DNA from 2 places in the Paenibacillus sp. R14(2021) genome. Region 1 is predicted to be linked to the other one. Evidence: riboswitches for the same ligand, from Rfam matches in the RefSeq annotation. Region 1 holds a riboswitch; the other holds the start of a gene.

Region 1 (16,398 bases):
TCTAACGATCTCGAAGCACCGCTTCTCCCAGTGCTCGACGAACTTCTGGGTGCAGGTGATTTCAGCGCCGTTCTTCGGGTTCCGCATTACATAGCCTTCACGCTCATTCGTCAGCTCGTTCAGGTGAGGATTCTTCTCCATTCGGAAGCCTTCTTTCGGTAGATTAATCAGCACGCGAAAATGCGGTCAGGTATACGGACAATTAGTACGACAGTCATTCAGCTTCCGAGGGAACTGGCAATGAATTATTAAAATAAGGCAGCTCGCCAGCACCGCTTACGAATAATCGCACCTATTACGCTTATACGTACCACTTTCAAAAGTAGTATATGGTACCTTTTTGCGTATAGTCAACCAATTCCTTTTCCTTCAAAGGAGCACTATGGCGAAACGAATAAAGGTTAAGATAAAAGAACAAACGAGTCGTAGGGGAATGTCCTTGAGAGAACTTTCCCGGCTTACAGACATTCGCCACGCCGCGCTTAGTGAGCTTTCAAACTCCAAACGCCAGAACATCAACTTCCAGCATATAGAGAAGATAGCTGAAGCACTTAATATTACAGACATCCGCGACATCATCGATCTCGTCGAAGAACCTTAACCGTCCATCTCGGACGGTTTTTCTATTGAATCTGATCCTTATCTAAGTGCCGGGGCTGCCCACGAGCGTTCCATTCGAACTTGCTTCGACCGTCGGACAGCAGGCTACCTGCCTTGTCATAGGTGTAGTCGTATTCCTCGTACCGTATGAGGTTCTCGCGGTGAGAAAGCTGATTCCGTGTATTATAAGTATATTTCGTCCCGATAATCGTATATCCTTTGCCCGCTGCGCGAATGCGCTCGAACAGTTTCTTTTGCTCCCCGGACGGCAGGTTCACTTCACCGTTCACGACATTGTCGATCGCGGCCAGAATGTTCTCGATCTTGCCGGTCTCGAACATCTCGTTAAACGCCGGGCTTGTGCTGCCGTCCGTACCTCCGAAGGTCTTGTTGAGCTTCTTGTACAGGCCTAGCTTATTGCCGTTTCCGTTCGCAAGCGCTTTGTACCAGCCCTTCGTGCTGCAGCCGCCGGAGCCGATGTCATCATCCTTATCATGGCCGTTTGCGTTGCCGTTGTTGCCATTGCCATGATTACAGTTATTGCGATAGCCGGAGTTGTCATCCTGCTCTTGGGTGCCTGTACCGTCTGATGGGTTCATTCGACTATTAAATAATTCACCAAAAGAAAACCTTGAAAGGCCTGAGGCCAATCAAGGCTAAATTTTACTGATTATCATAACGTCCTTACAAGTAATCCATACTACTCAGTGTCTCTTTAGAAATACTCTTTTATAGAATCCCATAATTCTAGAAGAGACTTCCCATTAATTCGACCATTCTTAAATAGAGCTTCAGCTGTTTTAAATTCTTGCGAGTGTCTATCTCTTACCCTTGTTAAGTAGAATCCATCCTCATTATGACTTATCCAATATTCTTCATCTGTAAGATAAAAACTGTACTCCATGCCACAGCTTACCAACTGCTCAAATTCACTATAGTTCATGTAAACCCTCCTTACCTAGACTTCAGTGAACCATCAGAATTATATTCAAACTTATGCTCGTGCGGGACTTCTGGATGCAGTTTCGGATTCCCATGATCTGTCATATCCACATCCCTTGTTGCTTTGCCGTCCGGTCCATAGTATCTACGTGTTTTTATTTGACCAGTATTTGGGTCAACGATATCTACGCTTGAATTAGGTTCACCTTTTAATCCAGGATTCCTATTAGACGGTGCAGTAGTATGATTTTTATAAGGCGTTATATCAATTTCATTGCCTAAGTTTGTTCTTACGATTTGTCTACCTTCATTACCTGCACCCTTAGCACCATTTTGCCCTGGAGCCTTATTAGCAACATGTGAATTCTGCGACGCTCCACGTTCTACTATGCCCACTTCTCTTGATAACTGACCTGCTATGGCTGCCGGTTCTAACGGTACCTCCATAGACATGGATACCCCAACCGATTGCATGATCTTATAGGCCTGATTATATTCCCGCTCATAATATTCAGTATAATAGCTCTTTAGTTTTTTAATAGCCGATTCTGCAGCTGCCGTGGTGTTTTGTGCACTGTTTTTACTAGTGAGTGTTGCTTTCTCAAACAAATCTATGAATTTTGTATTACTAGAATCACCAGGAATAATTGTCTGTTTATTTCGTGCGTGTGGAGGTGAATCCAATGGGTTATTAAAATATCTTCCCCACTGCCCCCGTATTTTCCAATATAAATCGTTTTTGACACCAGCTTGACGGGCAAAGTTTATATCCGCATTCAACCAATCCACATAAATGTCAATTATTTTATTGTACTGTACGATGTTCAAGTGACTTAGTTGATCCCCTGCGGTTTGAAGATATATTTTACGGTCATGTATTAACTGATCAATGGTCGAATTATCGGTTTGATCCATTTGAACATGTCCTGAAGGATCTAGATAAGTTACAGGGTTATTGCTCACATACGTATACAAATTCAACGTCTGCGGACTATCAATCTCACCCTCATACGTATCCTATTTTATAAAGCGTACATCTTAAATTAAGAAATTACCCCGCTATGTTCATTTGAACTTCTGGCATAACATAAGCCGTCTTATGCTTCATCATACCGTAAATCACATTAACCAACTTTCGCATTACGTATACTACGGCCTGTTTCCTCGTCTTATTAGCTTCTAATTTGCTGTGATAATAGGCTAACATTGCTGGATTACGCGGTTCTTTCTTGCCCTTTGTTACTGCTAATTGTCGAATAGCCAAATCATAGAATAAACCGTATAAATGACGATCACCCAGTTTATTTTTCTTAATTTTCCCACTATTTCCAGAACTGTGTTCAGAAGGTGCGATTCCTGCATACTTTGCCAGTTTATCAGCATTCTTGAATCGTCTAATATCACCAATTTGCGCTATAAAGTCTGCCGCAGTAACCAGATCGATGCCTGTCATCGTATCTAACTTCAGGTCTAATTTCCCGATTAACTGACTAAGTTGGCGTTCTATTAATGCAATTTCTTGCTGTAAAAAATCAACTTGACGGACGTAGCTAACAATAACTTCGTCTCTCACATCCTGATCCCCCCTTGTTGTATCGCCATCAGTCTCAACTAATTCAATAATTGCTGCCGCTTTCCCAACAGACAATGCTTGATTGCTATAGCTCCGTAGAAACTTTGCTAATTCTTCCACGCTAATATCATTCAAACAACAATTTTTTATTGTCTGGGCGCTACGGCCGATTTTCGATGACAATTCACCGATCGTGAGAAACTGTTGGTTACCTCTCCGTTTCATGTGTATGCGACCTCCCCTTCCTATAGATACTAATACGTATTATATATTAATACTAATGCGCTACTTACTGCAACTTTATACATTGTCTACACTTCTGTTTAGAGGTGTTTACAATGGCAAGTATTTTGGAGTTAGTCGGCGGTAAAATAAAAGATATTCGTAAAGACCGAAGATTGTCTCAGGATCAGCTTGGTGAACGGTGTGGCTTTCATTTCTCGTATATTGGCGGCGTCGAACGTGGAGAACGAAATGTATCGCTTGAAAATCTTGCTAAAATTGCTGAAGCGCTTCATGTGGAGCTAAAAGAATTGTTCAACTTCAAGCAAGATTCAAATTCTGAGAAAGAAGCTGCGCTCAAAGAAGTGATCTCTTTACTGCAATCTCAGGATATTAAACAAATCATAATGACCAAGAATCTGTTGCTTGAAATACTTGCAGCTTATTCAAATAAATAACCACTCCGCGATGGGAGTGGTTATTTATTTGCTCAAGTACTCACTTGAGAAAAAAACCACATGGAGTCGTTATACTCGCATTTGGCTAATTTCTATGACCCTGTTACATCGAGCTTATATATTCCTTGAGAAGAGACTATAATAAATTCATTAGCATTAATTCTATGAATACGAGTTTCATCGTTCTCATATTTAATAACCGGCTTCGTTTCACCAGTCAGTTTGTTTAGCTGGAACACTCCTTGATCAGTGCAGAACAATACAATTCTTGAGTCGAAAGAAAGTATATCATATACAAGAAGTACGTTTTTTAATTTTGCTGGCTTCCAACGATTTGAATTAAGATCGAGATACATAAGCTCCTGATTTCCGTCTTCTAAATTTACTGAAACCCAAATTGTCTGATATTGATCGACCCAGTAATCCCCAGTATACTCCTGTATTTCATTCTGGTAGTTTGTCCACTTATTTGTATTTAGATCAAACACAGTCAATCCAAGCTCTTCCTCATAGCCCGTATTAAATATTAAACGATTATCGGAAAATGAAATTTCACTTATTGTACCACTACTTACTCCGATCTCATCATAATTCTTAAACGTATTATTTTGCTTATTATATTCAATAAGTCCTTCTCCTGCCGTTCCGAACCAAACGAAAGAATCATTCCCGTATATACCCGTTACTTGTGATTGAAACTCTTTAAATGGCCTTATAGACTGATTTGAATAATTAAGTATGTATACTTTGGGACCTCCGGCAAGCAATGCATTATCTCCATCGTCATAGAGCAATAAATTTGACCCAATATGCAGATCTTTTTCTAAATAATCAACAAACTTATTATCCTTTAAATTATACCTACTAAGTGGGATTGCATCTTGTACCACATCGTTGTTTAGCTGGAAATTATAAAACCAAATATTATCTCGCTGATAATCTATTTTCGTAAAGTTTGACTTAATGGGGTGTTCCCTACTAATTAAAGAGTTGACATCAAAAGTCTGAATACGATCTTCATATACACTCCAAAGTTTGTTATCAATTAACACACTATCCCGTGCAAGTGATGAATCGCCTTTTAACTTGATTGTCTTAATATTCAAGAAATCATTACTTTGCAAATTTACATTAATCTGTTTCACCGTATTTCCTTTTACTTCTTGCAATTCATGATTATCACTACAAGACACCAATACACACCAACATGTTATTATGCACAGAATAAGCGTCCACTTAGATCTCATAAATTCACCCCGAGCATTGTGTTAGGCCCCCCAAGAAGGATTCCTGGGGGACTTTGTTATTTACTTTTTGAAATCAATGTGAAGATGGTCATCATGTCCACTTAATCTTTTCACTTTTGGTCTATATGTTTTTATTAATTCAGGATCATTAAATCGAACTTGCTCTACATTTCTATCAGCAATAATTAAGCTTACCAATTTACTTGTTGCTTTGCGGTCATATACCTTAGAATCCCATCTCACACCACCCTGATTTCTGGTATCGGTTCTAATTGGTCTAATGTCTATATCTTTGCCATCACGATGGGTTTCATGGGGCTTAAGCTTCCCACCATTTTTTTTACTAATATCATTATAATATATCAGTCTTTTATCCACCTTAGCCCAATTTGCCGCAATACGCTTAAATGCCGCTATTGTTTCAGGTGTCCCCCAGGAAGTTAAAGCACAACAATTTTGTCGTTTGAATCCAGGGCCTGTTTTCGGCATTTCAATAAATCCGGTATCTGAAACTTCAACATTTGAATCTGGAACTTCAACATTTGAATCTGGAACTTCAACATTTGAATTCGTGGATGTATTATTATTTAATTGTGATGTTTCTGTAGTATTTGATGATGTACCTGTTGCAGGTTTGTCGCCTGGGAGAATAGCCCAATGGCTACCAGAAATCCATGTAGGTGTATCACCTGGATGGAGAACCCAATAATTACCTCCGAATGGATACGATTCATGAGCAATCTTATTCTCTCCCATTACGTATCCGATAACTATTCTATTTTCTATAATTTCTCTTCCCATAAAGGCAGTATCCTTGCCTAAATAAATATAATCACTTGAACTAAGATTTCCGAGACGAGTATTATTTCCATCAACTGAAACAGAAAAATGTCCATTCGGATCAACGTTATTTATTCCATTATTACTTACATACGTATACAAGTTCAACGTCTGCGGCTGCTCAATCTCACCCTCATACGTATCCTCACTAATAAACCGGGCCGGACGCGGGTCATAGTAGCGCGCTTGCAGGTAGTAATACTGCGTCTTCCGATCCCAGTAGTAACCTGCGTAGCGAATCGGGTTCTCCTTAACCAAATCAGTGGTAATGTCCTCGGTTGGCTCTTCCGGATCATCCGCAATTTCGCTCTCCAGCGTGAGCATTTCTGCCGATGGCTGCTCGGTTTCACCCGTTACATAGGCACTTGCACCTGCCGCCTGATTGCCGTTCCCCGGATGATAATCCGGATCCGTATTGCCGCTGTCATCCTCAGGTCCCTGTATAGAGCCTGGGCTTCCGTTGCCTGTGCCAAGGTCGCCGATCCAGCCTTTGCCCTCGACAACTCGCTCACCGAAGCGATTATACATATGGGTGACTAAGCCCCAAGCATCATACTCGTAACGAGCCGCTACCTTGCCATCCTTGTCGGTTAACGCCACGACATCGCCATGGCTGTTGTACACGTACCAGAAGGTTTCGTCCTTGAACGTGATGGACAGCGGGCGCCCGTTGGTATCGTACGTGTAGGACTTGGTGGATTCGCCATCCTCGTCTTCATCGCCGCTCACCACTTCCTCCAGCAGCTCCCACGTATCCCCTTTGTAATGATACGTTGTCTTCTGCTGCTCGCTTCCTTGGTGATTAAAGCGTGTCTTGCTTACGCGCCGACCGAGCAGATCGTAGGTGTACGACTCGCCAAAACCGTCCGGGAACGTGACTTTGGTCAGCTGACCGCGGGCGTTCCATTCGAACTTGCTTCGACCGTCGGACAGCAGGCTGCCTGCCTTGTCATAGGTGTAGTCGTACTCCTCGTACCGAATAAGGTTCTCACGGTGAGAAAGCTGATTCCGGGTATTATACGTATATTTCGTCCCGATGATCGTATATCCTTTGCCCGCTTCGCGAATGCGCTCGAACAGCTTCTTCTGCTCCCCAGACGGCAGGTTCACTTCACCGTTCACGATGTTGTCGATCGCGGCCAAAATGTTCTCAATCTTTCCGGTCTCGAACATCTCGTTAATGGCAGGGCTCGTGCCGCCGTCCGTGCCTCCGAAGGTTTTGTTGAGCTTCTTGTACAGGCCTAGCTTCTTGCCGTTGCCGTTCGCAAGCGCCTTGTACCAGCCCTTCGTGCTGCAGCCGCCGCCGGAGCCGTTGTCATCATCCTTGTCATGGCCGTTTGCGTTGCCGTTGTTACCATTTCCATGATTACCATTGTTGCCGTTATTGCCATTACCATGATTGCCGTTATTGCCATTATTACCGTTACCATTGCCATTGTTCCCATTTCCATTTCCATTACCATTGCCGTTGCCGTTGCCATTGCCGTTGTTTCCGTTACCGTTATTGCCGTTTCCGTTTCCTCCGCCATTCCCATTCCCGTTGCCATTATTGCCGTTGCCGTTCCCATTGTTGGACATGTTCGCGGCTGACTTTTGGAGGGCGTCGGACGACATTTTGTTGTGCCCGCTTCCGTTGCCGTTGCCGTTGCCATTGCCATTGCCATTCCCGTTACCGTTGCCGTTTCCATTATTGCCATTGCCGTTCCCGTTGCCGTTCCCGTTTCCGTTATTGCCATTGCCGTTACCGTTGCCATGACCATGCGCCGGCTCGGTGGTTGAGCAACCAGGGTCCTGACCGTCACCGGGTTCTTCAGGCTGGGAAGGCGGCTTCGGCTGATTCAAACCGTAGGATGCCAGTACGCGCTGGACAAGCTCCTCCGTCGTCATGACCTGCTTCTTGTCTTCCTTCGTGCCTTGAATGATCGTCTTGCGAACCGTGCGGTTGCCGGATCCGTCGTATTCGTATTGAACGGAATCACCCTCCGACGTATCGTACCGGCTCAATTGCTCCCGATCGTTGTACTGATAGCCGGACTTGTCATCCTGCTCCTGGGTCCCTGTGACGAAATCCCGCGCATTGTACGTATACTTGCCGGTATGCAGGGCATCGGCGTCATGGACGGTTGTCTGCGTATCGATCAGATGTCCCGGCTTGTAGGTCACATGGGTAACCGTGCCGTTCGGGTAGCTGATCGAAGTCACGTAGCCATCCGCATCATAAGTATAGTCGTAGGTCGCTCCACTGGTGTCTGTATAGCTAGTCGGCCTCCCGGCCGGGTCGAGCGTCATCTCCGTACGTTTGCCGTTAATGATCTCCGCCGTACGGTCACCGTTCAGGTTGTACTCGTAGTCGACAACATCCCCGTTCGAATACGCCACGCGCTTGACCTGATTGTTCGCGTAATATGAATAGGCAATGGTTCCTTCCTGGCTGCTCTTCGTCAGCACGTTATCCGCTTTGTCGTAGGTATAGGCAAGCCAGGTGCCATCGCTGTAATCCTCGCGCGTCACGCGATTCATGAAATCATACGTATAGCTTGTTATCCGTCCATCCGGCTTCTTCTCCCGCAGCAGGTTGCCGTTCGGGTCGTAGTTATAGTTGAACAGGTCGTGATCCGACTCGGAGCGAACCACGTCCTTTTGCACGCGATTGCCGGCCTCGTCATAATCATAGGCGGTCTTCTGCTGATTGCCGTCCTTCTGGCTGGTCCGGTTCATATCGGCATCGTATTCGAATGACGTTGTCGCCGAAGGGTCGACGACCGTCGTCAGATTGTCTCTCTTGTCATAGGTGTAGGAGGTCTCTCCATAGACGGGCGGCGTCTCGCTTACTTTGTTCCCCGCCGCATCATAGCTGTACGTATATGTCCCCGTGCTCGGCGCTTCTTTGCGCGTCATTCGGCCAGCCTGGTCGTAGCTGTACTGCGTCGCTTCGCCTTCCCGGTTATATTCGGCGGACAAGCGGCCGTCCAGGTCCACGTCGAAACGCTGCACATGCCCTAGCGCGTCGATTTCCTGAATGCGATCCCCGCGCAGATTATACGCCCACTGCGTATCATGGCCAAGCGGATGCCGCTCTGCCGTCATATTGCCAGCCGGGCTGTATGCGTACTTGATCCAATGTCCGGAAGCGTCCACGGTCATGGTCTGCTGGCCCTTCGCATCATAGGTGCTTGTCGAGGTATGGCCGTTGCCGTCCGTTACGGCAATCATCAGCCCCCGCGGATCATATGCATACTTGGTCGTGATTTGCTGCCCGGTCAAATCAGGGAATTCATAATGCGTCTCGGCCTTCGTCTGTCCTTCCGCATCCGGCAGATAACGCATGACGTTGCCGTTCGCATCCTGCGTCAGCACCGCATTCCCCGCGCCGTCATAGAGATTCCGGGTGGTGGAAGCAATATAGGCCGGCTCCAGTGAGCTGGCACCTTCCTTGTACGTCACCGTCTCGGTCAAGCTGCCGCCGTCGTCGTAATGGTTGACGATCGCATTGTTCAGCGCATCCAGCGATGCAACGACATTGCCGCCCGTATCATAGACCGTCAGTTCCCGGCTGCCGTCCGGGTGCGTCACCGATGTCTGCCGGCCTGCCGCGTCGTACGTATAGCTCGTAATTCGGCTGGCTCCCGTCGCGATGTCGGTTTCTTGCAGCGTCTGCAGCCGGCCCTGTTTATCGTACGTATACGTGCTCCGAAGCTTGGATGGCTCTCTTGTCGTCAGCAGATCGCCCGCAGGGGAATACTCGCTGGTCGTCGTGGACCACTGACCCGCACCGAGCTCCCGCTGCTCTTGCACCACGTTGCCCCAAGCATCCGGCGTAAACAGCACGGTTTGCGTTCGGCCGGATGCATCCACTTGCTCGATCGTTTTGGCTAATCGGCCGAACGAATCGTATTGATGCGTCGTGCGCTGTCCCTCTTCATTGACGTCAACCGTTTCGTTGCCAAAGGCATCATAGGTCGTCGTCGCCGCGTCCCCAGCTTCATTGACCGATTTGAAGAGCCGGTCGTTAGCGTCGGTCTTAACCGTGTTCATTACCGTAATCGGCTGGCCGTCCTCATTCAAGGCCGATCTTACCGTTGTAGTTGAAGCCCCATTGTAACGGTATATCGTGTTGTTGCCGTTGCCGTCCGTCTCGCTCAGCGTGCGGCCCAGCTTGTCGTAGCTGTAGCTTCGCGTGCTCAGAATCTCATTCCCCGGCCTAACAGGGTCGCTCTTCCCGCTCTGCAGCGGCGTTCCCTGCCATACGGGGATCGGCCCGCCCGTTACTTCCTCGGCGCGGTTCCCGTTCTTATCGTACCCATACGTCTGCCAGGAGCCGTTCGGATTTTTCTGCTCCACCAATTGACCGACCGAATCATAGACGAACTCCGTTATCAGCGTACGAGCCGCGGCTGGAATCCCCTGCACCGGCAATTGGTTCGGCAGAAGAACGTTAACAGTCTCGGTCTGCTTGACGATGCGTCCTTGCTTATCGTATTCATAGGCCGTCTGCCCGCCGTCCGGTGCGGTTACGCGCGATTGCTGGCCCGCCTTGTTGTATTCGATTGCCGTTACCTCAGGATGGTCATCCGGCGAGACGACAATCTCGACGGCTTGTCCGGTTGCATTATACAACGTACGCGTCAACAGTCCTCTGGCGTCTACTGTCTCGACAGGCAGCCCTTGGTTGTCGTATACGGTCGTTTCGACGGCCGTGCCTGTCGTTCCGGCCTCCACGGGCTTGGTTTCGCTGCGCAGAACCCGTCCTTCACCATCGACGGTGTAGTCGGTGACCGTGAGGCCGTCGGAGGTTTGGATGAGCTGCCCGCCGTCGTTGTAGTGCATGTTGTTCGTTCGCTTCACCGACGGTTCGGCTTGATCGTATGCGTCCTTCTTCAGCAGCCGGCCGAACGGATCGTAGTCGAATACCTCGACGAGCCCTCCAGGCGATTGCTGCTTCGTGACGTGACCAACGTCGTCATATTCGCGCACGACGACCGTTTCGTCCGCCGTGCCTGCATCCGTCAATTCCTTGACGACGTTGCCGTTCTGATCGTTCTCGTAGGACACTCTTGTTCCGTCCGAGGTCAGGAAGCCGTTCTTGTCGTACGTGTAGCCAAACGCGTTGCCCTCGCCGTCCGTGCGTTTGGACAGCTGGCCCTTAGCGAGATACTCTTCTTTCGTGATGACGTCGTAAGCTTCGTGAATGCCCGCTGGATCGCTGACCTTGGTCGTCGTTGTCCGGCTCACGATATGGCGCCCGTCCTTGACATAGCTGTACCGGACATCGTAGCCGTCCGGCCCGATCTCGGAGATCAGATCCCCGTCGACATCGTAAGCGGAGGTCAGGATCGTGCGCGCAGGGTTCATCTGAGCTTCAAGCCGATCATGTCCGTCATACCGGTACTGCTGGGAGCGCCCCATCGGATCCGTCTCTTCTACAAGCAAGTTCCGGTCATATACGAACGCCGTCTTCGCCTCGACTTGTCCGTCCGCCGTCGTTACCGTCCGCACGCGCTCAGAAGGACGGTTCGCATCGGTAAAGCGCAGCGTATAGGCGCCGGAAGGCTGCGTCACGACCGCTTCCTGCCCGTCGTAGGCGGCACCGACGAACTCTTCGACCTGATCCTGCTTGCGCGTCATGGACATCCGCTGCACGCGGTTATCCGTATCATAGGTCCACTTCGTGACGACCGCATCCGGCGTGATGCCGCTTTGCTCGCGGTCGCTGCTGCCGTTGTCGATGACGCGGTCGACGCGGTGAAGCGCGTCGTATGTAAATCGGGTGATCCGCTGCGAAGGGTCCCGGTAGCCGACGAACTGCCCGGCAGCATCATACATAAAGTAAAACTTGCGCTTCGTGCCCGGCTGGTTCCCGCTGCCGTCCAGCTCCGTCACGACCGTCGAATACAATTCGCCCGTACCCGGCACGTACTGGAAGCTCACGTCATGCCCGGCCGTATCCGTAACCTTTTCAATGCGGTAATCCAGCCCGCCGTGATACGTCGGCCAACTGATCCACGAGAAGAAGATTTCATTGTCATCGCGGTCCTGAATCATCCAGAACCTACCGTCGTTCTTGTACCGGTAGCGGAGCTGATTCGGCCATTCCATAATGAACGCGTTAAGATCCTCGGGATTCGTGCTCTCCGTATCCAGCTTCAATTTCGGATAATAGGTCTTCTGCCCGTCCGCGTAAGTGACATAAGCGCCGTTATCGGCATGAAACCAATATTCGGTTCCGTCGAAGCCGGTCCACGTGATGTCGCCGTCCGGCCATTTCTTCAAGCGGGAGTCCAGGCTGAAGCTCCAGCCGTAGCCGAGCATGCCTTTGACCCGGTTCTGATGGTTGTAGGTAAAATAAAGATCGAGGTCTTGCCCTGGCCCAGCCTGCTGGAATCCCTCAAACCGCTGATGGCCGTTGCCGGTATCCAAGTTAATACTGACGTTGTTGCCTGCGATCTGCGCCTCCGCGCGCGGCCTGTAGCTTTGGTCGCCGCCTCCCGGCACGAAGGGATGAAGCGGAAGCTGCTCCGTAACCTTGTTGCCGGATTCGTCGGTCAGCGTGACCTTCAGCTTCTCGCCGTCGCCGGGCGTGAACGCATAGGCCGCCTGCAAAGGCGCCGACGAGAAAGTCCGTTCTGCGGCCTGCCCGCCGCCCTCGGCTTTGATAACCTTAAGCCCGCCGACATCGTCCTTTGCCTCGACGGCTAGCTTCCCGCCGCCCAAGGGATGGATCGCGACCAATTCAGGGGCCGTGCGGTCCACGACGATGCGCGCGAACTGACCCGGATAACCCGGCAGCGGGACATCGCTCACGATAGGCGGGTCGCCCGGTTTCGCGCCCGGTTTGCTGAACTGGACCGTGTCCGGCTCCGCGCTCAGCTGCGCGTAATAATAGCCTTCCGGCACGGGCTTGCCTTGCGAATCTTTGCCGTTCCACGCATAGGTATTCTTGCCGGATTGGTCGACGCGCTGGTTGACCAGGGTAAAGCTCGTATCGCGCTTGATATCCTTCAACTGCAGCGTCACTTGGTACCCTGCCGGCGGCGCAATCGGCTCGCCCGACTGCGTTGAAATCCAGCTCGCAAGGGTATCCGTCCACGCGAACGTCATCGTGCCTTTATCGGCCGGCAAAATGGGATCCGTTACTTCCAAACGCAGATAAGCGCCCGGCGCGCCGCCTTTCTCTTCGCCGATTTCCTCCTGGGCAAGCAGCACCTTGGCATCGTTGAACGTATGGTAAGCCGGCGTCTCCGTTGCATTCGGATGCTGCCACCAGGTTTCTTCCGCCGACTCCGGCGCAAGCTGCACGGTCGCGTGCGACGCAAACGGCGCCAGCATGGCATTCATGGAACGCTGGGCTGCGGAAGCGGTCAACTCCCCGACCCCAAGCCATGATGCCGCAGGCATCAGCCCTGCAACCAGCGAGGAAATCACTACGCTTGAAATGGCTCTTACGGTATGTTTCGTCTTGTTCTTCATATCCCGTCTCCCTCTCTCTCTATCTCTTTCTCTTGGTTGAACGACAAAAAACCGCATGCCGAATATCGGCATGCGGAACCTAAGACATTGTACGTTAGCGTGTCAGGGGTGTAAGCAGCAGCTTCGGCAGTCTGGCGATCCAACGTGGGACCCATGACTTTGCGTCCCCGCCTCGCGGCGGATTTGCCTTTATCGGATTCTATGATGTCGTTTCTATCGAAATGACTACTTGATCATCCTGAGTTTACCAAATTTAACCGATTTTCAAATAGGTAAATAGTCCTATATTCAAATAAATGGTATAATACACCTAGTTGTCATTTAGTGTGCGGAAGATTGTGACGGCCATTGCACGGATCGGTGAGGCGAGCGCCTGAAGCTTGCACAGAAGGCGATGCATATTGGAAGTTGGAAGCGCCGCTGAATTTCGAACAAGGCAATATACGCACAAAAAAGCCGCGCCCAGCAAGATGCTGAGCGCGGCCTTCTTGTCCTATTGCCAGTCGAGCTTGTTCTCGGACTGACGCGATTCTTCCTTCAACAAAGTATACATCCCGCTTGCCTCGTCCTTCTTGGTCGTCTCCGCGATCCGCTCGACGCGGACGGTGACAATCTTCTGGCCGTATTGAATCTTGAGCTCGTCGCCGGCTTTGACGTCGCTGCTCGCCTTGGCTTCGCGGTCGTTGATCCAGACGCGCCCTTGGTCGGACACGTCCTTCGCGACGGTACGCCGCTTGATCAATCGCGATACTTTGAGAAATTTATCGAGACGCACGCTTACTTGATCGCGTCTTTCAATTTATTGCCGGCTTTGAACGCTGGAACTTTGGATTCCGCGATGGTGATCGGGTTGCCTGTTTGCGGGTTGCGGCCCGTGCGGCCGGAACGTTTGCGCGTTTCGAACGTGCCGAAACCGATCAGCTGTACTTTGTCGCCGCCTGCAAGAGCGTCGGTTACTTCACCTAGGAAGCCATTCAATACGGCTTCTACATCACGCTTTGTCAAACCGCTTTTTGTTGCAATGTTGTTGATCAGATCTGTCTTGTTCATTGTAAAATTGCCTCCTAAAATTTCAAATATGGTTGTAGGCAGCGTTGTCGCCGCCGCATCGCCTAATTTCCTCAAAACTAGTATTCTGCCTGTTAGCAAATAAATCCTGCCTGACTGGAAAAATTTTTTGCAGTTTTATGAGGAAACTAGCCGTTTTTTGACGATTCTTCTGAATGGTTTGCTAGGGCAGCCGCTTGGCTTCTTCCCAGTAGCGATCCATCTCTGTTAAATCAGTTTGGTCAAAGGAACGCCCGCTTATACGAAGCTGCTCCTCAATATATGAAAATCGTTTCTTGAATTTCATATTCGTGCGCGCCAGCGCCTCTTCCGGGTCGGCTTGGATGAACCTCGCCGCATTCACTGCGGCAAACAGCAGATCGCCGAGTTCGCCGGCTTGTTCTTCCGCATCCTGATGCGCGATCGCTTCGCGAAGCTCGCCAAGCTCCTCTTCGATTTTGTCCAGCACCGGACCGATTTCGTTCCAGTCAAACCCGACCTTCGCCGCCTTCTTCTGGAGCTTGTACGCTTTCATGAGCGCAGGCAGATCCGGCGGAATGCCGTCAAGCTGCGAGGCTTGGGAAGGATCGATGCCTTTGCGGCGCTTCTCCTCGGCCTTCATCTGCTCCCAGTTCTCAAGCGCCTCCTGCGCATCGCCGGCAGCGGAATCCCCGAACACATGCGGATGGCGGAACAGCAGCTTCTCGTTAAGCGATTGAATGACGTCATACACCGAGAACGTACCGACTTCCTCTTCCATCTGACTGTGCAGCATCACCTGCAAAATCACATCGCCGAACTCTTCGCGCATGCCGTCCGGGTCGTCATTGTCGAGCGCTTCGATCGCTTCATAGGTTTCTTCGATGAAGTTCTTGCGTATGGATTGGTGCGTCTGCTCCATATCCCACGGGCAGCCCTCGGGGCTGCGCAGAATCGCGACGATTTCATGCAGCCGCTCGAATGTCCGGTTGCGCAGACGCTCATCGGTGGAGCGCGGCAGCCAAATGAGCGAGAGGTTGCCGTAGCCCGGCGTGCGGTCCAATTCGTAGAGCGGCACGGTCAAGATCTTCTCTTCCCCCGGCACGCCGAGCGCATGGCCGATCGTCACGGGATAGTCATCCGGCAAGAGCTCCATCAGCGTCAGCTTCACATCGGAGGCCGTGAATTCGTCATACACTTGACCGATAACGGTATGTAGCTCCGTGCGGATCAACGACGGCTTGAGCTCCGCAGCGTCGAGGAGCTGGAAGCCTTCGATCGGGTCGAAGCCAAGCCGGGTGAAGGCTTGGTCGAGGAAGCTCTCACCGCCGAGAATATGCAGGTCGATTCCGGCTTCCGGGCAGCGTTCGCGAAGAAGCTGCACGGAGCGCTCTGCCACCATCGGATGGCCGGGCACCGCATAGATCAAGGCTTTCTTCGCAGCCGCTTGTTCAATCAAGCTTGATGCAATCGCTTCGTACACATCGGGAAACGAATCCATCTGCTCATACAGCGAGTCGAAGGTTTCGTAGGCGAGCTCATTATCGCTGAACAGGCGCATCATCGGATGCTTGTCCGTGCGGACGTAGCGGTGCTCCGCTTCCTGCAGCTTGCGCCACACGCCGAGCGTAAGCTGGTTCTCATCGCCGGATCCGAGTCCGACGACGGTAATCGTAGGTTGCATATCGATCTTCCTCCTTTATCTTGAACGCATAAACGTATCAACGCAGTCGGTAAAAGGCTAGGCGTCTTGCGGCAGCAGCCGCCATTTAATCAGCGCGGCGGCGAGCACATCGCCGCCGGGCAGCGCGCGCAGCTCGCGCGCGGTTAGGCCGCCGAAGCGCAGCACGGCGGCGGCGAAGAGCGCTCCGCCGAGGGCGGTGCCCCCGAGCGCGAGCGCTGCAGCTGCCGCCCGCGGCGGCAGCGCAAGGCCGAGCAGCGGGGCGCCGCCGCGCTCGGCCAGGACGAGCACCGCGGCCATGACCGCGAGTGCGAGTCCTATGCCCGCGGCGCGCCGCGCGGG
Region 2 (16,398 bases), 1.4 Mb from region 1:
AGCGAAATGAGAATGGAAGATGTAAAGAGTTATTTGCGAGACCTATTTGCTAAAGTGGATACCGCCTTGTACAGAGCCAAGGATAACGGACGAAACCGTGTGGTCAATCTATAGTAGAAGGGGGACAGCGATATGTCAGTCAACGGACGCCTGGTGGCAGGCGCTGCAGCATTGATAACGACAGCAGCGACAGCAGGGTTATGCTACATGACGGCTATTGGACATTCGCTGTTTTCTGTTCAGCTCGGCGTAGTTGTTTTCGCGTCGAGCATGCTTACCGGGGGATGGATGCTCGGACGCAAATATGACCGGTTGAAGGAAGAGTCGACGATTGACTGCTTGACTAACGTGTATAACCGCAGATTCATTGAAGTGAATTTCAATAAACTGCTGAAGCAAGCGGAACGTAAACGCAAGAAAATGACCATTATACTGCTTGACGTGAATGACTTTAAGGAAGTAAATGATCGATTCGGGCATCTGCAAGGCGATAAGGCGCTTGCCTTGATTGCGGAGACGCTGCGAAATTGTTCGGAACGCGGCGAAATTGCAGGCAGATGGGGCGGAGACGAATTCATTTTGATCTGTCCGTATGCCGACGACAAAGGAATCGAACGAATAACGAAACGAATTCATGAGCAGCTGCTGAGTGTTTCAAGACGATCCGGACTTCGCTTGTCAGTCTCGGTGGGCTCCGCGTCTTTCCCTGAACATGGCGGGAATCTAGCTCAGCTGACCTTGGCTGCAGACACGAGAATGTACGCGGATAAGTATGTACGCAAAGTGCAAGAAACCGAACCGGCAGCGCTGCAAGCATGAAGCAAGCGATAAAGGCGGGATACACCAATGAGAAAAGTTCACATCAATTCCGTTGCCCCTGGAGATAAGCTGGCCCGCCCTATTCTGCAAGAAAATGGAAACGTACTGCTTGGCGCCGGCGTGGAATTGAGCCAGCGATTCATTGACAGGCTGGCTGGTCTGGGCATAGATAACGTATACATTGATGATCCTCTCTCTGAGGGACTGGAGCCGACGGAAGCCATTCAGGATGACACGCGAAAATCGGCTTCCGCGAACATTTTCAAGACGATGAATACATTGATGGATCAGCCTCAAATCAAGGGAAGGACGATAGCGCCGGAGCTTGGCCGAACATTTCGGAAGGTGTTTGGCGATATCGTGCAGGATCTCGTCAGGCGCGAGGATATGATGGTCAGCCTTACCAATATCCATGTGGCCGACAGCTACCTGTTCAACCACTCTTTGAATGTTGCGATATTCGCGGGTATTATGGGCCTAGCTAAAGGCTATAACCGCAATCAGCTTGAAGAGCTCGGGATGGGCGCACTGCTCTTCGATATCGGCATGACGAAGCTCCCGAAGGAGCTGCTCGCGAAGAACAGCGTATACACGCCGGCCGAACGGAACCAGATGGAGAAGCATACGGAAGAAGGCTTCAACATCATCCGGGCGCAGCATGACATTTCATTGCTCTCAGCCCATTGCGCGTTTCAGCATCATGAACGCTATGATGGCTCGGGCTATCCGCGTAAGCTGAAGCGAGACGAGATACATGAATATGCGCAAATTATCGGAATTGCGGACGTGTTTGACGCCCTGACTTCCAACAGACCGTACCGTAAACGGTTTACGCCTTCGGAAGCGATTGAGTTTTTGTTTGCTGCCGGCAATACGTATTTTGATCTGGACCTCATAAAGATGTTCTGCAAGCATATTTCGATCTACCCCGTGGCGACTACGGTGCTGCTCAGCACAGGTCAAATTGGTGTTGTAGCGCTGAATAACCAGCTCGCCGTTCATCGTCCTGTCGTACGCATTATTAGGGAGCCTGACGGAGCACCGCCGAAGGCTGCGTATCAAATTGATTTGAAGGACGAGCACAGCCTTATGATTGTCAAGGAAGTGTAGATCATCTGGACCAACGTCATCCACAACTTCATAGTCATCGATACTAGCAAACTTGCCGAAAGGCAGGGACGCAAAGCCATAGGGTCTAATGTTCGCTTGAAACGAACGAATGACAGCCTGGCTGCCGAAATGCAAGCCTGGAGTCATCCAGGTCTACAGGAAGCGGATCCATGTTACAGAGGGAGCGCTTTTTTCATGTGAAGGAGGGGAATGCCGCATGTCTGCCATGTATGCACGGAAGGACAATTATGGGGCGGACAAGCCCGCGTTTCAAACGAAGGCGCTGCTCCACAGCCGAACAGTTGTCGAACGAGAAGGCTATGTATCAACGGGTATTTTGACCTATATCGAAGGCGACATGATGGAAATTGAAATGTCGGAATTCAAGAGCTTCGAACTGGGTGATCCCGTGAAGCTGACCTTGTATACGTCGGTCGGCATTCACCGGCTGCAATCTACGGTCATTGCGAAAGCAGAAGGAGCCATCGCCCTTCTCTTCCCGTCTCGCGCCTTCGCGGGACATGAAGAGAAGCGGGAGTCGCAGCGGCTTCAGGTCGCCCTCTCGGGCAAGCTGAGGCGTACGATTTCCCGCAAGGTCGAGACGTCCGATCTGGAACAAGTCATGATCGCGGCGCAGGATCAGTTCGAGCTGAGCGCGAGCAACTTGAGCGAATCCGGTATCGGCTTTCGCATCTCGGCGGGTCCGTATATGAATGCGGGAGAAGTTGTGGGTGTCACGCTTGATTTAGGAGCGCCTTTCGAAGCTAAACTGGAGATCATTCGAAAGGACGAGAGCGGCATTGTAAAGTTCTACGGAGCCCGTTTCCTGGAGCTGGATGAACAGCATCGGAGGACGCTTCGTGCGTACCTGCTTCGTCAACAAGTGGAAGCTTACTTTAAGCTAAAGCAGCAGGGCGGGAAGGAGCAGCGCAAGTAGTACGATAATCATTGAAGAAGGCGTGCATCGGAAAACCCGGGCATCGCCTTCTTTTTTACTGCCAATCGGGCAATAATGGCAATAGAGCTTACGTTAGGAAAGCAGGGGACGGCATGCGTAGAGGCTGGCTTGGGGCAGGTACAATCGTATTCGCGGCTGTGCTTTCCGGTGCGGCATACCGGTATGGGATGTTTTTTGATGAAGTGTTCTACCGTTGGGAGTGGCTGCTGTGCTTGGCAGGGATGTGCGGAGCGTTCACGATCGGGGCTGCTCTCATTAGGAACCGGATGAGAGCGGGAATTGCTCCGTTCAGTGAGCAGACTGCGAGCATCCCTGCAGCTGTGTATGGCCTGCTGCTCATTGCGGCGTTCTACGGCTTGGCTGCTTTACATGAGCCGGCATCCCTGCTAGGAAGTTTGCAGCAGATGCTGCGCTGGAGTGCTTATGCAGCGTTCCTGTTTATTCTTTATGCGGCGTTCGGGCAGACTTCGCATCGCGTTTGGCTGTCAGCGGGCATATACGTCTCCGGCTTATTTGTTATGGGCTGCGCGTTGGCAGGCTGGTTGGGGGCGCTGTCGTTTCCGGACATGATCATGACGACGGGAGATCCCCGTTTATCGGTCGTTGGTGCTCGGTTAGCCGGCTTTCTTCAATACCCGAACGTTCTGGGAGCGGCGGCATGCGCTTATGTCGTCTGGAGTGGGTCGCTGCTTCTGCGCGCGAAGACGAAGGCGTCTTTTCTGCTCCATGCCATCGGTATTGTTCCCTTCATGCTTACCGCTCTGCTTACGGAATCTCGGGGAGCCTGGCTTGCTGCCGCTGCAGCCTGGCTGGCCGGCCTTCTTCTGCTCGGCCGGCTGGAGCGCAGCGCCTGGCTGCTGTACACCGGTTGGGCCTTGCTATGCGGCGGAGCGGCATACCGCTTCGTTGTGCATGCGGGCGTACGCGCCTCGGCTGCAGAGGGGAGGGCGGGAGCGACCGTAACCGAGGAGCTGCTCCTGATTCTCATCTGCGCTGCAGCACCTGTTGGTTTCCTGGGACTGCGGCGTCTGCTTGCCGGCCCGAAGGTTCGGCTGGTTCAAGCCGTCGCCTGGGGCGGCTGTTCTGCTGCCGTGCTGCTCAGTCTGCTTGTGGTGCTGCCTTCGTCCATACATGGCCGCCTATATGGCTTTAGCGGTGTTTACGATACCTTCGCAGCCCGCGGTCTGTTCTACGCTGATGCCGGCAAGCTTATTCAAGAGGCGCTTTTCTTCGGGCGAGGCGGCGACACATGGCGCGTGCTCTTTACCGGTATTCAGTCTCAGCCCTATGTGGGCAATGAAGTACATAGCGGCCTCATGGAGCTCGTTCTTGATCTAGGCGTTATGGGCCTGCTTGTCGCGGCTGCGGTTCTCTTCATTCTCCTAAGCGCGGTGTGGCGCGGGAACCGGCTTGGACTGCTCCCCATCGGCATCCTGCTGCTTCATGCCGCCATCGACTTTGATATGGAGTACGGCTATTATTGGCTGCTGCTGCTCGGCTGGGCTGTCGTTTCCTCCAGCGGGGAGGAGCGCGGCGGGGTTCGCGGCCGCGCGAGGGTTCGAGCTTGGCGGGCCGCGGGGGCTGGCGCGGCCGCCGTTTGCTTCGCCGCCGCCGCGCTGCTCGGCTGGCGCTTCGATGCCGCCGTGCGGCACCGCGAGGCGGCAGCTGCCGCCTCCGGCGCGGCACGGACGGCCGCGCTGCGCGCGGCGCTCGATGCGAATCCGTATTGGACGCCGATTCGCATCGAGCTCGCAGACCATGCACCGCCTTCGGAACGGGCGGTGCTGCTGACGTCCGGACTGCGCTATGAGCCGCAGTCCGTGCCGCTGCTGCGGGCGCTCGGCCGTGAGTGCGCCGAGCGGAGCGACGTGATCGGCGCCGCGGATTACTGGCGCCGCGCACTGGCCTACGACCGCTTCGACTGGGGCAGTCAGTCGGAAGCAGTCGTCACAATGGCGCAGCTCGCGCAGAACCTGCGAGCCGCTTCGCGCCTGGCGGAGGCGAACCTGGCGGCTGAAACAGCCGCCTTGTTCTTCGAGCGCTACGAGGCGCTGAAGAAGCCATACACGGCCAACGACCGCAAGTTCGCCGTGACCGATGCGGCGCAAAAGGCAGCTGCGCAGAACCGTCAACTGCTGGCGCAGCTTGGTACCTATCCGCTCGCTGAGAAGAGGTAGCGAGCTATCGGAGGCCGGTCGCAGCTGCGAAGAACATAGCTGCTGGCGCTGTTCCCATCGTTCAACACGACAGGCTTTTTCGCACGCTTGATCCACAATAATCGAATCGTGTCGACCGCTTTCTTCGACCGGTTCGGTGTTGTACGTTTCGGCAACATCGGCACGCTGACCAACGTGTCGTATACGCTTCGCGTCTTCAACGCAAACGGCGTCCAGTTCCGTACCCGCACGATTCCGGCCGGCGTCGAAACCTTTGCTATTATCGGGTAACGCTAATCCCTCATTTACGACAACAGCAGCACGGCTCTCTCGCTTTAGAGCTGTGCTGCTGTTCTATTTTTCGGGCTCGGTCAGCCGCCGAAGGCGCTGCGAAACGCCGCGCACAGCTTGCTTTGATCCACTTCCCACAATGCGGCAATGTCCGCGCTGACGTTCTCGTCCCACCAGTCGGAGAGCAGCTTGCGGTTGCTGGCATGCTCGTGAATCCACTGCACGTTCAGAAAAACCTTCTGTATATAAAGCTTCTCGGCAAGCTCCAGCTTTTCTTTCGGAATATAAACACCGAGTCTTTTTACGGTGCGGTACAGCTCGTTCTCGCAGGCACGTTTGATTTTGCGGGCGCTGGGATAGGCGGAGGTGTGCTTCTGGGCAGTGGAAGGTTTCATCGTAACCGACTCCTCTCTTCCCCTATATATGCGCAAGCCGGGCGCTGTGCCACACGCTCTTGGCTATTCCACGGTCAGGTAGCCGACCATCGGTCCGCCGTTTGAAATCGACGTGTGGACGAGGCATTCAATCGCGAAGGTCCCCCGTTGATCCGCGGTAAAATGAACGACTGTCGTTTGTCCTTTATTGACTTCCCCTTTAACGCCGAGCTCCTGAATGACGAAGGGATGCGATTTGCCGTTTACGCCCGTGATGCGCAGCTCGACGGCATCTCCCTTGTGGACGACGATGGAGCCTGGATCCCAGCGATAGACCTCGAGCTCCTTCCCGTCATCGGTCTTTGTTTTAAATTCGCCGGTTACGAGCTGAAAAACCTTCATTTCCTTCGGTGCAGCCAGGGCGGCGCGGGATTGGTTCCACCGCAGGCATACGGCCGCAAATACGACAATGAGCAGCAGGAGCGCGAACAGAGCGAGCTGTTTGCGATTGATGACAAAGATATTCGACATCTTTCTCTTCACCTGACCTTTCGATAGATTCGCTTCATATTAAGGCTAGTCTATGCGGGGGCTTGGGCCGCAATGCCAAGTGCTGGAGGCATGTCTCCAAGTATGCTAGAATACCGTAAGAGAGAAGCAGTTTACTCGAAAAAAGAAGACTGATAGGAGATGACGGATGAGCTGGTTTCATGATCTGGTTAATACGCTGCTTCAATGGATTGAGGGCCTTGGCTATTTCGGTATTCTGATCGGCCTGGCCATCGAGGTTATTCCGAGCGAAATCGTGCTGGGCTATGCGGGTTATCTCGTTTACCAAGGCGAAATAACGTACCTCGGGGCCGTTCTGTTCGGTACGCTCGGCGCGATCGTTCAGCAATGGATTCTATACGGCATCGGACGCGGGGCGGGCCGCCCTTTCTTCGAGAAATACGGGAAGTTTATCAAAATCAAGCCGAAGCATCTCGATCTCGCAGACCAGTGGTTCAAACGCTACGGCGACGGCATCGTCTTCACGGCGCGCTTTGTTCCCGTCATGCGCCAAGTGATATCCATCCCTGCCGGAATCGCAAAAATGCCCTTCTGGCGGTTTACGATGCTGACGGGGCTTGCTTCTATTCCATGGGTGCTTCTATTTGTCTATTTGGGCCGTACGCTGGGCGAGAATTGGGAAGACATCGGAGCCAAAGCGGCGCCATACGTGCAGCCGGCCATTCTGATTGCGATTGCCGTACTTATCGTCTATGTCCTTTATACAGTGTTGAAGCGTAAAGGCAAATCGATCTGATCTGTTTGAATCGTGCGGGAGCACTTTGTTACAATTAAGCTGCTTGTCATGGTTGTTTCATTAATATCCACTCGCAAGGGTGAACGAGGAGGCTTTTTCGATGGGGAAGAACGTAGCGGGCAAGCTGGGCAAAGGCATCAGCCCGAAGCAATTTTACGATGCCATGCAGAAGAACCAGGAGGCATTTCAAGGCTGGTCGAGCCGCTTTGAATGGGTGAACGGAGAAGACCGCGAGTTTTTCGAATCCATTAACAACCGCGATGATCTGCGCTGCGTGATTATCGCCTCCGACTGGTGCGGCGACGTCGTGCGCAACGTGCCGGTCGTATTCCAAGCCATGGAGCTTACCGGCATGTCGGTCGAGGTACTGATCATGGAAGAGCATCTGGATACGATAGATGAATTTCTGACGATGGGCGGCCGCTCCATTCCCATCGTCATTATTGCGGATACAGGCGGTCATGTGCTGGGACAATGGGGACCGCGCCCTTCCTACGTGCAGGAGCCGATGGTCGCGTTTAAGCAGGCTAACCCGGACCGTGAAGCGTCGGACTATCAAGAGAAGCTGGCGCTTGCCCGCCAGGAACTGATCCGCCGTTACGGTGATGACACGGCGTACCAGCAGGATATTATTACTGAGCTTCGCACGCTTCTGGCGTCTGTCTAGCATGCTGAAGATTGAAACCTTTACCCTCGGGCCGCTGCAAACGAACTGCTACCTCATCACCGAGGAAACAGGCACCCGCGCATTCGTGGTCGATCCCGGCATGGGGCCGAAGCGGCTGATCGAACGCATCCGCGAACGCGGCTTGCAGCTCGAAGCGATTGTACTGACCCATGCGCATTTTGATCATATGGCCGGCGTGGAGGAGGTCCGCCAAGCGTTCGGCTGCCCCGTTTATTTGCATGACGAGGAGGCGGACTGGCTGGGCGATGCGCGCAAGAACGGCTCCGCTCGCTGGTCGGACGTCACGGCGCCGCTCACGACGGCTCCGGCCGAATATGCGCTCTCGGAAGGACAGAAGCTGGAGCTGATCGGCGAGACGTTCCGCATCCTGCATACGCCGGGTCATTCGCCCGGCAGTGTCAGCTTGCTGTGCGGCGGGCATCTGATCAGCGGCGACGTCCTGTTCAAGATGTCGGTTGGACGCACCGACCTTCCGGGCGGCAAGGAGCGGGATTTGTTCGATTCGATCCGCACGAAGCTGTATAAGCTCGATCCGGCGGTTCGGGTATACCCCGGCCATGGTCCGCAAACGACAATTGGTTTTGAAATGGCTAACAACCCTTACGTGCCGGCTTAATCAGCCGGTTCGAAGGGTTTCATTCATCTTATTGGGGGCATTCCATAGTGGCTGAGACGAATCAACGGTTGAAGGACGAAGAATTGGACGGCGGAACCTCCGTCAAAATCCAGCTTACGCCAGCTGAGCTGGCAGCGGAGCAGGAGGCGATCGTCAAGCGCGTATCGGCAGAGCTGAGCCTGCCGGTCAGCAAGGTGAAGTCGGCGGTGTCCCTGCTCGACGAAGGCAATACGATTCCGTTCATTGCCCGGTATCGGAAGGAAATGACCGGCGAGCTGGATGAGAACGAACTGCGCGCGATTGAAGAGAAGCTGCAGTACATGCGCAATCTGGAGAACCGCAAGCGCGAAGTCATCCGCTTGATTGACGAGCAGGGCAAGCTGACGGACGAGCTGCGGCAGTCGGTTCAGAGCGCCGTCAAGCTGCAGGAAATCGAAGATTTGTACCGTCCATACCGGCAAAAACGCAAGACAAGGGCGAGCGTGGCCAAGGAAAAAGGCCTGGAGCCGCTTGCGCAATGGCTGCTCTCCCAACCGCGTCAAGGCGATCCGCTGCAGGAAGCTGCGCGTTACGTCGATGCACAGAAGGGCGTAGAGACCGCCGAGGATGCACTGCAGGGCGCGAAGGACATTATTGCCGAGCAGCTTGCGGATGACGCGAAGATCCGCGCATGGGTGCGCCGGTACACCTTTGACCAAGGCATTATACGGACAGAAGCGAAGGATAGTTCCCAAGAGACGGTCTATGAAATGTATTACGCTTATCAGGAGCCGCTCAAGAAGCTGCCTCCGCATCGTACGCTTGCCATCAACCGCGGGGAGCGGGAAGATGTGCTTCGTGTAGGGATGGATGTGCAAACGGATAAAATCCACGACTACATAGACCGGCAGCTGCTTCGGATGGGAACGGCAGCTGGCGTTCGTTCCGTGCTGCTCGCGACGATCGAGGATGCCTATAAACGGTTGATCGCGCCGTCGATTGAACGCGAGGTTCGCGGGGAGCTGACGGAGAAAGCCGAAGAGCATGCGATCAGCATCTTCTCGACCAATCTGCGCAACCTGCTGCTTCAACCTCCCGTGCGCGGCAATGTCGTGCTCGGGGTTGACCCTGCTTTCCGTACGGGCTGCAAGCTTGCGGTTATCGACGAGACCGGCAAGCTGCTGGAGGTCGCTGTCTCTTACCCGACGCCGCCGAACAACAAGGTGGCAGAAGCCGAGAAGCTGATCAACGGCCTTATCGATCGCTATCGCGTCCAGCTCATCGTCATCGGCAACGGAACCGCCTCCCGCGAGACGGAGCAGTTCATTGCGGATCTGATCGGCAAGCGAAAATTCGCCAAGCTGACGGGAGCAGGCGAGTTGAAATATATTATTGTCAACGAAGCCGGAGCGAGCGTATACTCCGCTTCCAAGCTGGCGGCGGAGGAATTTCCGAAGCTGGACGTTGCGGAGCGAAGCGCGGTATCCATTGCAAGAAGGCTGCAGGACCCGCTTGCCGAGCTTGTCAAGATCGAGCCCAAAGCAATCGGCGTCGGCCAATACCAGCACGATGTCAGTCAGAAGCGGCTCGAAGAGACGCTTGGCGGCGTCGTTGAATCGGCCGTTAACCATGTCGGCGTTGACGTCAATACGGCTTCGCCTTCGCTGCTGTCGTACGTAGCCGGCATTAATGCGGCAACGGCCAAGAATATCGTGAAATTCCGCGAGGAGAACGGCATCTTCCTGGACCGGAAAATGCTGCAGAAGGTGCCCCGTCTCGGCGCGAAAACCTACGAGCAGTGCATCGGCTTTATCCGTATTCCGGAGAGCCGTAATCCGCTGGACCGGACGCCGATTCATCCGGAATCGTACGCCGTTGTAGACAAGCTGTGCGGCGTGCTGGGGCTGCAGCTGGAGGGAATCGGCTCGGAAGCGTTCAGGGCGGCGCTGACGACGATCGAGACGTCTCAAGTCGCAGAACAAATTGGCGTGGGCGTACCGACGCTTCGGGACATCATCGACAGCCTGCTGCGTCCCGGCCGGGATCCGCGCGAAGAGCTGCCTGCGCCGATCTTCCACACGGACGTGCTCAGCATCGAGGATTTGAAGCCTGGCATGGAGCTGCATGGCACGGTCCGCAACGTGATTGATTTCGGCGCGTTCGTCGATATCGGCATCAAGAACGACGGGCTCGTCCATATCTCGCAGCTGAGCGGCAAATTCGTGAAGCATCCCATGGATGTTGTTTCGGTGGGAGATACAGTTACGGTATGGGTGCTGAGCGTGGATGAGAAGAAAGGCCGGGTCAGCCTGACGATGCGCAAGCCGGGATGATGACAGTTATCTAATAATTGAAACGGCAAAAGGGTGTTATCTCTAATCAGTCACGTCAATCGTCACTGTATGGAGATAGCACCCTTTCTCATGGGGCGGCTATAAGCTTGCGGAATCTTCGTCAGCATGTTGACTTGTACGATAGAAATACCAGCAGTCATTCAATAGACGAATTTGCCGGCGGTCTTTCTTCAAGAAAGCACGCATCAATTGATTGCACAGCCACTGCGGCAAGGCATTCGCCCTCCTTCCCGTCATCGCTTGTTGTAGTAACAGCATATGGGAATAGGCGGATGTCCGTGCAGGTCCAACTGACATTCCTTGCAGCAGATCAGTCGAATTTTCGCCGATTACGACTCGTACTCTTCTTCATACCACTGCTCGAGCTGGGCTTGAAGCGCCCGAATTTCGGTTAGCAGCGAGATCAGCGGATAAGTTTTCTCTTCGATGGAGGCGAAGTCGTTCTCCAGCTGGTTCACGTAATCGAGGCCCGAGTGGATGGCAATGGACTTGTCATGCAGGTCAACCTCGCTGCATTCCGCAATCGCATAGGGCAGCACCGGTATGTGACTTGCCGTCAGTTTATCGATTTCCTTATGCAGGCGCAGATTAAGCGCGCTTAATTGATACGCATGCGAGGCAGGCATTTCGACGAAAGATACCTCTTGCATGCTTTTCATGACGATATAACGCATAAGTGCCATAGTTTTACATTTCCCCCTTCACAATCAGCTGATGCTGATGGCGATGAATTCTACTTGACAGTGTAGCGTATTCGTCCTTTAAAATTCAAGTATAACTGTCGAAACAAATCGAGGAGATCGAATCATGCAGGATCATGTTTTACAGGAATGGGTGGAGCGCGTATCGATGCAGTATTTCGGGCTTCCCTTCCGGCATCAGGCGACGTATAACGGCAGGCTGAAATCGACTGGCGGCCGGTATTTCACGAAGACGCATAACATCGAGATCAGCCCTCACCAGCTTCGCAACTACGGCGAAGAAGAGACGGAGAAAATCATTAAGCACGAGCTGTGCCACTATCATTTGCATCTAATGAAACGAGGCTATCAGCACCGCGACGATGATTTCAAGCAGCTGCTGGCCAAGGTCGGAGGCACGCGTTTCTGCAAGGCGCTGCCCGCAGGGGAGAAGCGCAAGGCTGAACCCTATCGGTTCAAGCTGGTTTGCCGCAGCTGCGGGACAGAATATTTGCGCAAACGCAAGACGGATCCGCGCCGATTTGCATGCGGCAAATGCCGCGGGCAATTATTACTAACGAAGCTTGACTTCATTTCTAAGACGTGATACATTATTTCTTGTCACTAAATCCTATTCCCTGATAGCTCAGTTGGTAGAGCACTCGACTGTTAATCGAGTTGTCACAGGTTCGAGTCCTGTTCGGGGAGCCATTTCTTTTGGAGAAGTACCCAAGTGGCTCAAGGGGACCCTCTGCTAAGGGGTTAGACTGCGTAAGTGGTGCGAGGGTTCGAATCCCTCCTTCTCCGCCATATTTCTTAAGATGGCACTTGGACTGATTAGCAAGTCCAGTCTCGATTACAAGTGTATGATCCGATCTCTATGAAGAGCGGCGCTAGGCCCGTTGGTCAAGTGGTTAAGACACCTCCCTTTCACGGAGGTAACAGGGGTTCGAGTCCCCTACGGGTCACCAACTATTATTGATATGATATAATCGCATATCACTCCGCGGTCGTGGTGGAACGGCAGACACACCATCTTGAGGGGGTGGCGCTCACAAGGCGTGCGGGTTCAAATCCCGCCGACCGCACCAACCTTACATGAACAAGTCCTTGAAATGAAGGGCTTTTTTTGTGTCTTCTAAGGCATATCAGGCATCAGTTGCTCGCTTCAATAGAGCATGGTGAATAAACCGCGTATGTTGTGGTTAAAGTAGGTGGACACGAAATAATCATCGGCCGCAATCGGCTTGCTCTGAAGTATTAAAATAAGTCTTGCCATGGCTCCGCGGTTCTGCTATATTATTATTTGTCGTTTAAAAGGCATGTCGAAAAACGGCGAATATATGGCCCGTTGGTCAAGTGGTTAAGACACCTCCCTTTCACGGAGGTAACAGGGGTTCGAGTCCCCTACGGGTCACCAGAATAAGAGCCATTAGCTCAGTTGGTAGAGCACCTGACTTTTAATCAGGGTGTCGTAGGTTCGAGTCCTACATGGCTCATTTTTACCTCATTGATATGGTTCATTGCATATCACTCCGCGGTCGTGGTGGAACGGCAGACACACCATCTTGAGGGGGTGGCGCTCACAAGGCGTGAGGGTTCAAATCCCTCCGACCGCACCAACCTTACCCTTTCGAAATCCCTTGTTGATCAAGGGATTTTTTTGCGTTATTCGGCGAATTGTGCTAGTAGAGCCGAGGGATCGGTAAGGCCGATGCCGACGAATGGGAACGAACGATTGCGTCTCTTGTCGATTGGCCGGGAAGCGCAGATTATGTTATATATAGAGTACATAGATAGGAATGAAATGGAAGCCAGGGCGGGTGACCGCTTAAGCATCGGCTATCAAATTGGTTGAGAGGAACGAGGTACAAAGCCATCATGCTAAGGAAAATCATGACGATCCTATCTCCGGCGCAGCTTATGGTTGCGGCCTATTTCATCGGTATGCTGCTGATTGCGCTTCTTCTCATGCTTCCAATCAGCTGGAAGGAAGGCACGTCGCTCTCCCCGCTGGACGCCTTGTTTACCTCCGTCAGCGCCGTCAGCGTAACGGGACTGACAACGGTTGCCACGAACGCTGCGTTTAGCGTGTTCGGTATAACGGTGCTGCTCGTTGCCTTTCAATTCGGCGGAATCGGAATTATGACGCTGGGAAGCTTCTTCTGGATCCTTATGGGCCAGAATATCGGTCTGTTCGAACGCAAACTCATTATGATTGACCAGAACCGGTATCAGCTATCGGGGCTTGTAAAGCTGATGCGTCTCGTGCTTCTCATGACGCTGGCGATTGAAATGATGGGGACGCTGCTGTTCGCCGCCTATTTCTATTTGACCGGATATACGGCCTCGCCGGCGAAGGCGCTCTATTTTGGCTTGTTTCACGCGGTTTCTGCGTTTACGAATGCAGGCTTCGATTTGTTTGGTGATTCCTTGATGCGGTATGCCAATGATTATTTCGTGCAGGGCGTGTCAATGGTGCTGATCGTGCTCGGTGCGGTCGGTTTCCCTGTGCTGGCAGAGCTGTGGCAGTATCTGCGCCGGGAGAAGGGAACCCGGTTCCGATTCTCCTTGTTCACGAAGCTGACGATCGCGACCCATGCCGTCTTATTGACGGGCGGCGCAGCGATCCTATGGATGACGGAGGCGAGCCGTTCCTTCGACGGCATGGGGATTGGGCAGCAGCTCATGAATGCCGCCTTTCTATCGGTCTCTTCCCGCAGCGCCGGGCTGACGACGATTGATATTTCTACGCTTCATCAGGCATCGCTTCTGCTCATCTCCATGCTGATGTTCATCGGGGCCAGCCCGTCGAGCGTCGGGGGAGGCCTTCGGACAACGACGGTTGCCGTCATCGTGCTGACGATCGTGATGTTTGCCAAGGGCAAGAAGGAAGCCCGCTTGTGGGGACGCGCGATCGGCAAAGATGACATACAGAAAAGCTTCGTGTATTTCGCGATCTCCATCGTGCTGGTTATGGCAGGGTGCTTCGCGGTATTGATGCAGGATTCGCATGCTTACGATTTGTCCGCCGTGCTGTTCGAGGTGACCTCTGCTTTCGGGACATGCGGGTTATCGACCGGCATAACGAGTTCCTTGAACAGCTCAGGCAAGATCACGCTAATCATTCTGATGTTTATCGGAAGAATCGGGATGTTCTTGTTCCTGGCGATGTTCACCTCGAAGAAGAAACGGCCGGACCTTAAATATCCGGAAGAAAAGCTAATAATTGGGTGAACGGCGTTTGTTTGTATGTCTTGTCTTTTATATAATCAGATGGAGTGGAAGCCGATTAGGACAGGAAGGGATTGAGCGGGATTGACGACATTGTATCATGTGCTGGGTGCCAAGCAGTTCGACCGGGAACTGCTGGACAAACTCTTCGGATCAGCGAAGGAAATGGAGCAGGTGGCCGCGCGCGGCGGCGCTCAGCGATTCCCGAACAAAATCATGAGCACGCTGTTTTTCGAGGCGAGCACGCGGACGCGGTTCTCGTTTGAATCCGCCATGCATCGTTTGGGCGGACGAGTCATCGGCACGGAGAATGCGAGCCAGTTCTCCTCGACGATCAAGGGGGAGACGCTGGAGGATACGATTCGCATCATAGCCGGCTACAGCGATCTCATCGTCATGCGGCATACGGATATCGGCGCAGCGAAACGCGCGGCGGCCGTATCGGGCGTTCCGGTCATCAATGCCGGTGACGGCTCCGGGGAGCATCCGACGCAGGCGCTGCTTGATCTCTATACGATTCAGAAGGAGTTCGGCGGCATAGAAGGTCTGCATATCGCCATGATCGGGGATCTAACCTATGGGCGTACGGTCCATTCGCTCAGCTATTTATTAGCCAATTATCGCGATGTGCATATCTCCTTCATCTCACCAGACAATGTGCGCATTCCGAGCTACGTGAAGCAGTATTTGGACGAGAAGGGCGTATCGTACGAGGAAACGACAGATTTGACCGGTCTTGCGGGGACGGCAGACGTGTTCTATCAGACGCGGATCCAGAAGGAACGTTTTCCTTCGCCGGAGGAATACAGCAAGGCGGAGGGGCAATATATTATCGACCGCAAGCTGCTGGAGCTCATGAAACGACAAGCTCTCATTCTTCATCCGCTGCCGCGCGCCGGCGAGATTCATCCAGAGGTGGACGATGATCCGCGTGCGGCATACTTCAGGCAAGCCCAGAACGGCTTGTATATCCGAATGGCGCTTATCGAGAAATGTTTGACGGAGCAAGCCTGAATTCCGATCGAACAATAGCAGCAAAAACGGCCTTTCCTGCAGCAGCTGCGGGAAAGGCCGTTTCGTTGTTAACGCCGCGTGAGCGGTTATTGCCGTGTTAGAACAATCGGACCGTCTTCAGTAATCGCAATCGTATGCTCGTACTGCGCGGATAGTCCGCCGTCGATCGTGCGCGCGGTCCAGCCGTCGCTGTCGATCTTGCTCTGCCATGCGCCCGTGTTCAGCATCGGTTCAATCGTCATGACCATGCCGGCCTTCAAGCGAATGCCGCGTCCTGGAGGTCCGTAATGAGGAACTTGCGGTTCTTCGTGCATATCTTGGCCGATGCCGTGACCGATGAATTCCCGCACGACGGAGAAGCCCTGCGCCTCGGCATGTTTCTGAATTGCGTTCGACACATCGCCCATCCGGTTGCCGACAACCGCCTGCTCAATACCTTTGTACATGGCTTCTTCCGTAACGGTAAGCAGCCGCTGCGCCTGTTCGGACACTTGGCCGACTGCATACGACCATGCCGAATCCGCCAGCCATCCGTTCAAGTTGACGACCATATCGATTGTGACGATATCGCCTTCCTTTAGCACTGCAGCGGAGGGAAAGCCGTGGCAGATCACATCATTAATGGAAGCGCAAGTTGCGAAGGCATAGCCTTTATAGCCTTTCTGTTCCGGCGTCGCACCGTGCTGCTTGAGAAATTTTTCGACGAATTGGTCGATCTCGATGGTGGTGATGCCCGGTTTGATCATGGTCTTGATTTCGCGATGGCAGGCTGCCAGAATCTCGCCTGCTTTGCGCATTTGCTCAATCTCGTCTTTTGTT

What was found. A riboswitch is a leader RNA that binds a small molecule or an ion and turns the genes downstream of it on or off. The one in region 1 is predicted to bind cyclic di-GMP.
Region 2: it holds a riboswitch for cyclic di-GMP, as region 1 does, so the genes downstream of both, KXU80_RS25195 (PilZ domain-containing protein) here and KXU80_RS18780 (penicillin-insensitive murein endopeptidase) in region 1, are expected to answer to the same signal.

Annotation. Positions count from the first base shown of each region.
Region 1 covers NZ_CP080269.1:4,031,901-4,048,298, reverse strand. The annotation lists gene KXU80_RS18820 (hypothetical protein) at 1-141, opposite strand, end outside; gene KXU80_RS18815 (helix-turn-helix domain-containing protein) at 383-601, shown strand; gene KXU80_RS18810 (hypothetical protein) at 624-1,199, opposite strand; gene KXU80_RS18805 (hypothetical protein) at 1,316-1,543, opposite strand; gene KXU80_RS18800 (hypothetical protein) at 1,555-2,457, opposite strand; gene KXU80_RS18795 (transposase) at 2,594-3,340, opposite strand; gene KXU80_RS18790 (helix-turn-helix domain-containing protein) at 3,454-3,795, shown strand; gene KXU80_RS18785 (ligand-binding sensor domain-containing protein) at 3,888-4,940, opposite strand; gene KXU80_RS18780 (penicillin-insensitive murein endopeptidase) at 5,103-13,349, opposite strand; cyclic di-GMP riboswitch class I at 13,472-13,547, opposite strand; gene KXU80_RS18775 (RNA-binding S4 domain-containing protein) at 13,843-14,124, opposite strand; gene KXU80_RS18770 (HU family DNA-binding protein) at 14,127-14,399, opposite strand; gene mazG (bifunctional methyltransferase/pyrophosphohydrolase YabN) at 14,581-16,059, opposite strand; gene KXU80_RS18760 (polysaccharide biosynthesis protein) at 16,117-16,398, opposite strand, start outside.
Region 2 covers NZ_CP080269.1:5,445,203-5,461,600, forward strand. The annotation lists gene KXU80_RS25180 (histidine kinase N-terminal 7TM domain-containing diguanylate cyclase) at 1-114, shown strand, start outside; gene KXU80_RS25185 (GGDEF domain-containing protein) at 133-819, shown strand; gene KXU80_RS25190 (HD-GYP domain-containing protein) at 847-1,929, shown strand; cyclic di-GMP riboswitch class I at 1,965-2,058, shown strand; gene KXU80_RS25195 (PilZ domain-containing protein) at 2,147-2,866, shown strand; gene KXU80_RS25200 (O-antigen ligase family protein) at 2,980-5,064, shown strand; gene KXU80_RS25205 (hypothetical protein) at 5,152-5,334, shown strand; gene KXU80_RS25210 (dehydrogenase) at 5,415-5,729, opposite strand; gene KXU80_RS25215 (cupredoxin domain-containing protein) at 5,793-6,239, opposite strand; gene KXU80_RS25220 (undecaprenyl phosphate transporter UptA) at 6,406-7,014, shown strand; gene KXU80_RS25225 (thioredoxin family protein) at 7,115-7,681, shown strand; gene KXU80_RS25230 (MBL fold metallo-hydrolase) at 7,683-8,318, shown strand; gene KXU80_RS25235 (Tex family protein) at 8,426-10,630, shown strand; gene cmpA (cortex morphogenetic protein CmpA) at 10,730-10,864, opposite strand; gene KXU80_RS25245 (hydrolase/acyltransferase) at 10,981-11,334, opposite strand; gene KXU80_RS25250 (SprT family protein) at 11,459-11,938, shown strand; tRNA gene KXU80_RS25255 (tRNA-Asn) at 11,967-12,042, shown strand; tRNA gene KXU80_RS25260 (tRNA-Ser) at 12,051-12,141, shown strand; tRNA gene KXU80_RS25265 (tRNA-Glu) at 12,228-12,302, shown strand; tRNA gene KXU80_RS25270 (tRNA-Leu) at 12,338-12,422, shown strand; tRNA gene KXU80_RS25275 (tRNA-Glu) at 12,677-12,751, shown strand; tRNA gene KXU80_RS25280 (tRNA-Lys) at 12,758-12,830, shown strand; tRNA gene KXU80_RS25285 (tRNA-Leu) at 12,869-12,953, shown strand; gene KXU80_RS25290 (TrkH family potassium uptake protein) at 13,213-14,568, shown strand; gene pyrB (aspartate carbamoyltransferase) at 14,650-15,579, shown strand; gene map (type I methionyl aminopeptidase) at 15,666-16,398, opposite strand, start outside.